Pararhizobium sp. A13: one gene and its partner. The protein of the gene in region 1 interacts with the protein of each later gene in a pairwise test. Links are inferred from orthologs where the notes say so. Each region holds a gene or a part of one and is shown on either strand. Other genes may lie near its edges.

Region 1 (2,800 bases):
GCTGCCCGGCGCGTGATAGCAAGGCCGAGGCCGAACCCTGAGCGCGCGGTGGCAGTGGAACTTTGGGAGAATGGCTGGAAAATGGCCTCCAATTCCTCTTCTGGCACACCGAGGCCTTCGTCTTCGATCGACAGTAAAAGTTGGTGCCCCTTCACCTCTGAGGCGACAAGTACCGATGTGCCAGCTTCCGTGTGTGCGATTGCGTTGCGGATCACGTTTTCGAGCGCCCGGTAAATCAGTTCGCCATTGACCGAAGCCACAAACGAATCGACGCCTTTATACTGGACCTCTATGCTGCGGGCCTGCCCTTCGAAGCCGGCGTCTTCGATAATCTCCCTGACGAGATCGACGACATCCAACGTCTGCCGGTCAAAGCGCAAGGTATCCCGTTCAGATAGCCTTGCCAGCGTCAGGATTTCTCCAACCAGTTCATCGAGACGTTCAACCTCTCGTCCCATTCGTTCGATCATCGCCGTCAGCCGCATGGGGTTTTGCTGCAACACGCCGATGGCTGCCTGCAGCCTCGACAACGGCGAGCGAAGCTCATGGGAGACATCATGGAACAACTGCTGCTGTGCGATCTGAAGTTCCTGCAGCCGCGCCGCGGTGATGTCCAGGTCGTGCGCCAGAGATGTTATCTCGTCGCGCTTGCTGCCGATCGTATGGGCTATTCGCACATCGAGTTGGCCGTTTGCCAAGGATCGAAGCCCGTAACGAAGCTGCTCGACCGGCGTAATGAAATAGCGGCCCAGCCAGTAAGCTGCCGCAGCGGCAGCAAGAAGTGCCGCCAGCCAAGGTACCGTCCGTGGCCACGTCTTGGAAACCATGCTCTGTGCCGAACCGGCAATCCGTACCTGGTAGCAGTTCCCATCCCACACAGCCGTTCTGATGAGGTCATTGCCGTTGGCCAATGTACAGTCGATTGCCGGTCCGATCGGGGCTATACTGATCGGGATGGTGCGACCCGTCCGTTCCATGGCCGCAATTAGGTGCGTCGCTGCCTCCACTCCGTCTGATTGAAGAACCTGGGCCGCAGTTTCCAGCGCAAGGACATGCTCACGGTTGAGGATTTCTTCCTCGAAGGGCGACTCAAACAGTATGCTGATCGCAAATAGCAGCGCTATGGACCCGGCCATGGCCAACCATACGACGGTGAAGAACTTCCAGAACAGTCGACGCATTGCTAGCCTTCTAGTAGCTGATAGCCACGACCCCGCACGGCCTGTATCCAGGACTGTCCGTCCGCGCGGGCCCCGAGCTTTTGACGAATACTGCTGATATGGACGTCGATCCGTCGATCGAATGCGGTCAGGGGTTTGCCGAAAGCGCGCAGCGAGATCTCTTGCTTGGAGACAAGCTGGCCGGCAGACCGCACGAGAACCTCCAGCAGGCTGAACTCTGTGCCGGTCAGTTCAAGCTGCGTACCATGCCACTCAGCTCTCCGGTTCGATGGATAGAGGATCAATTCGCCGGTCTTTAATTCTTCTACCGAGCCATCCCGTTCTGCCCGGCCAGAACGGCGCAGGATCGCGCGGATTCGGGCCGACAGCTCGCCTGGCGAACAGGGTTTGGAAACATAATCATCCGCTCCCAGATTGAGACCGGAAATACGATCAATATCGTCACCGCGGGCCGTCAGCATCAGCACCGGTACGTCGCTTACCTGCCGGATTTTCCGCAAGACCTCGATCCCATTCATACGAGGCATCATGATGTCCAGAACGATGAGATCGGTTGAGGACGACATTGCTTCGGCGACACCGATCCTGCCGTCCGCGGTTGTCTCGACGGCGAAACCTTCCTGAGTCAGGTATTCGCAGAGCAAATTCGTGAGCTCGATATCGTCATCGATCAAAAGTACCTTGGTCATGTGTTGCATCCGTCAGGTCAATGCGTGCACCTTTAAGGCTTGCAGGCGGCGAATACAGCACTTTTACATAACTTAACACGTTCTTGACCGACATTAACACCACGATCCCTATAGTGCGGCCGACAGCTTTCGAGGCAGCACGGATCCCATGCGCAGTATAGTTTTTTATTTAATTTCGATCTTCGCCACCGTGGCGTTACTCACCAGCTGCACGAGCTTGGGCGAGCTCAAACCTTCGAGGTCTGTCGTGGCCGCCTACTGGCACGCGACGTTGCCGCATGGCGGTCGTCCGGCCGACCTTTTGTCCTGGTGGGCAAGCTTCAAGGACCCCTCACTGGATGGACTGCTGGGCCTGGCGGAACGCGAAAATCCGTCCATCCAGGAAGCGGTCGCCAATATCGACAAGGCTCGAGCCACGCTTGATACCGCCAGAGCAGGACTTTTTCCGTCGCTCGACGGTTCTGCCTCCGCCACGCACGAGGGTAACGAAGGCGACGACCTTAACAAGATTACGGCGGGGACAAATAAAAGTGGCGCTCTCGATGCCGCATGGGAACTCGACCTATTCGGCAAGACCAAGAAAGAGACACAAGCCGCGACGTCACGAGCCCATGGTCAGATCTGGTCGTGGCATGACGTACGGATTTCCGTTGCGGCCGAAGTCGGCGATTACTATGTCCAGTATCGCGCTTGCCGTCAGCTCGAACGGCTTTACCGGGATGAGCTGGCTTCGCAGAAAGAAACAATCCGTGTCACGGAAAAATCGGCTCAGTCAGGATTTACATCGACGGCCGATCTGGCGCTTGCCCGTGCGAGCGCAGCAACATCTTCTTCCAACTTGACTGCTCAGCGTGGGGATTGCGAGATCATTGTCAAATCGCTGGTCCAACTGACAGGCGGCGATGAACTCGTCGTCAGAAAACTTCTGGA
Region 2 (2,952 bases), on another replicon or contig:
TACGGCCGTGGTCGCGCCGCCGCTGGTGATACGCACGGTCAGTTCGCTGAACTGCGGGATGCGAAGGGGCTCGCTGTTGCTTGCGGTCTGTTCGCTTCCCTCGCGGCCGGTCAGGAAAACCGGCGCGCGGCCGGTATAGGCGGGCGGCGTCACCCAGGCATCGATGCGCACATCGGGCTTTGCCTCGACCTGTTGCGGCGGATGAAAGGCATCGGAAATCTGGCCGGCACGGTTCGAATAGGAATAGGCGAAAGCGACACAGGCGATCAGCACGGGAAGCGCGCGCAGGCCGTAATTGTCGCTGCGGGCAATGTCCGGCCGCGGCAGGCCGGTTTCCAGCGCGTTGATCATCCGCGCCATGCGTACCTGGTGTTCCTGCCACAGGGCATGGCCGAAGGCGCCGCTGGTGGCCGGCTGGTCGTCCTGAACGCGGATCGCCTGGTGCGCAAGGTTGTTGCGTTCTTCGAGCATCCGGTCCGCGTCGGTATTGCCGGGAACGCGAAGACGCAGCAGCGGGATCAGCAGGGCGACGAAGGCGGCCGCAAAGACGAAAAGGACTGTGGCATGCAGCCAGCCCGGCGCAACGCGGAAGAAACCGAACCAGGCCGTCGAGAGAAACAGAAGCACGGTCGCAGCCAAGGGCAGAGCGCGAGGCGCGGCCTGTTCGGCGACGAGAACGAGGCGTGCAAGCGTCCGCTTGACCGCGAGGCTTCTTATGAAGCTCGCCGTCCCCGTCGAGACATCCCGCCGGATTTTCGTCATCCGTTCCCTTTCAGCGTTCGAAACGTGCTGCAAAGGATAACACTCTTTGTGGCGAAGACGAGGGCGATAGCGCGATCGTGATCGATTTCCATCGTCCGCGGCCGCCGCTATCAACAATCGCGGACCGCGAACCGTTGGCTCGCGTCAGTCCAGCCAATCCGGCACGGAATCAAGCCCGATCAAATCTTCGTAGCTGGTGCGCGGGCGAATCACGTGGAATCGGTCACCCTTGACCAGCACTTCGGGCACCAGCAGACGGCTGTTGTAGGTGCCAGCCTGCACGGCGCCATAGGCGCCTGCCGTGCCGACGGCGATCAGATCGCCGGGCTTCGGCATCGCCATTTCGCGGTCGAGCGCCAGATAGTCGCCGGTTTCGCAGACAGGGCCGACTACATCCGCCTTGATGCGCGGTGCATTGGCGGCGGAAATCCGTACAGGCCGTATTTCATGATAGGCCTCGTACAATGTCGGGCGGATAAGATCGTTCATGGCGCCATCGACGATGACGAAGGTCTTTTCGCCGCCATCCTTCACGTAGATGACCTCGGTCACCAGGATGCCGGCATTGCCGACGATCAGCCGGCCGGGTTCGGTGACGATCTTGCAATTGAGATTGCGCAGCTGGTCCTTGACGATGTTGGCGTAGGCGTCGGGCAAGGGAGGCGGATTGTTGTCTTCCCTGTAGGGCACGCCAAGCCCGCCACCGACATCGACGTGATCGATCGTGTGGCCGTCGGCGCGCAGCGTATCGACCAGTTCGCGCAGCAGCTTGAAGGCATCCTCGAACGGCTGCAGCTCGGTGATCTGGCTGCCGATATGCATGTCGATGCCGGTGACCTTGATGCCCGGCAGGGTCGCGGCATGGGCGTATACGGCGCGCGCACGCTCCCACGAGATGCCGAACTTGTTTTCCTTCTTGCCGGTCGAAATCTTGGCATGGGTCTTTGCATCGACGTCCGGATTGATGCGGAACGAGACATGCGCCTGCTTGCCGAGCCTGACGGCGCGGGCGTTGAGGATTTCGAGTTCAGGCTCGGATTCGACGTTGAAACAGTAGATGCCAGCCTCGAGCGCGAGGTCCATTTCCCCTGCCGTCTTGCCGACGCCGGAGAACATGATGCGGCTTGCCGGAATGCCAGCCGCCAGAGCCCGGCGCAGCTCGCCGCCTGAAACCACGTCGACACCGGCGCCGAGCCGGCCGAGCGTCTTCAGCACCGCCTGGTTGGAATTGGCCTTCATCGCATAGCAGACCATCGCGTCGATATCGGCGAAGGCCTTGGAGAAGACCGAATAGTGACGCTCCAGCGTTGCGGTGGAGTAGCAATAGAATGGCGTGCCGACTGCCTTGGCGATGTCGATGACGGAGACGTCTTCCGCAAAAAGGATGCCGTCGCGATATTCAAAATGGTTCAAGGGAGTGCCCTGTTAAAGGAGAGGGTCGAGGAGGAAGGGCTTGTCTTGCGCTTCATCCTTCTTTTCAACGGTGCCGGGTGCTGCCTTGGTGTTGATCGGCGCGGACGAACCCGGCCGATCAAGATCACCCTTGCGGCCGCAGCCGGACAGTACCAGCCCGGCAATGGCAAGGGCCGCAATCAGATAAGTGGTGTTTCGCAGATGCATGGATGCTTCCTGGTCCGGGCAACAGCGCCCTTCGTGCAAATTCGTCGAAACTCATATCGAGTTTTCAGAGTCTTGTGCACCCTGAATCTTGCCCTCAGTTCCGTCCGCGCCACCAGGCGATCTGCTTCCTCACTTCGCTCGGCGCCGTGCCGCCAAACGACGTGCGGCTGGCGACCGAGGCTTCGACCGTCAGCACGTCGAACACCTTGTCGGTGATATCGGCATGGATCGCCTGCAGGTCTTCCAGCGAAAGCTCTGCAAGCTCGCAAGCTTTCTGTTCGGCCAGCGCCACCGCCCGGCCGGTGACATGGTGGGCATCACGGAAGGGCAGGCCCGCCTCGCGCACCAGCCAGTCGGCAAGGTCGGTCGCGGTGGAATAGCCGGAGCCGGCGGCGGCCTTCATGCGGTCGGCGCGAACGTCCAGGTCGCGCACCATGCCGGTCATGGCGGCGATGGCGAGTTCCAGGCTTTCGGCCGAATCGAAGACCTGTTCCTTGTCTTCCTGCATATCCTTGGAATAGGCGAGCGGCAGACCCTTCATGACGGTGAGCAGCGCGATCAGCGAGCCGT

The links. The genes of interacting proteins can lie anywhere in the genome.
Region 2: the proteins of WI754_RS22435 (region 1) and lysA interact in binary tests that used the Escherichia coli proteins (3 or more experiments, as listed by UniProt). The link is inferred for Pararhizobium sp. A13 from one-to-one orthologs.

What each region holds. Positions count from the first base shown.
Region 1 is NZ_CP149511.1:183,729-186,528, forward strand. Bases 28-2,784 are described here. They hold WI754_RS22435 (response regulator transcription factor), read right to left. Parts: upstream 1,871-2,784; coding sequence 1,184-1,870; downstream 28-1,183. Other genes in these bases: WI754_RS22430 (HAMP domain-containing sensor histidine kinase), read right to left, coding at 28-1,181; WI754_RS22440 (efflux transporter outer membrane subunit), read left to right, coding at 2,019-2,784. In the rest of the region: more of WI754_RS22430, read right to left, coding at 1-27; more of WI754_RS22440, read left to right, coding at 2,785-2,800. UniProt on the Escherichia coli protein: Response regulator member of the two-component regulatory system CpxA/CpxR which responds to envelope stress response by activating expression of downstream genes including cpxP, degP, dsbA and ppiA.
Region 2 is NZ_CP149510.1:110,552-113,503, reverse strand. Bases 42-2,950 are described here. They hold lysA (diaminopimelate decarboxylase), read right to left. Parts: upstream 2,176-2,950; coding sequence 907-2,175; downstream 42-906. Other genes in these bases: argH (argininosuccinate lyase), read right to left, coding at 2,477-2,950; WI754_RS00555 (lipoprotein), read right to left, coding at 2,188-2,382; WI754_RS00565 (TIGR02302 family protein), read right to left, coding at 42-762. In the rest of the region: more of WI754_RS00565, read right to left, coding at 1-41; more of argH, read right to left, coding at 2,951-2,952. UniProt on the Escherichia coli protein: Specifically catalyzes the decarboxylation of meso-diaminopimelate (meso-DAP) to L-lysine. Is not active against the DD- or LL-isomers of diaminopimelate.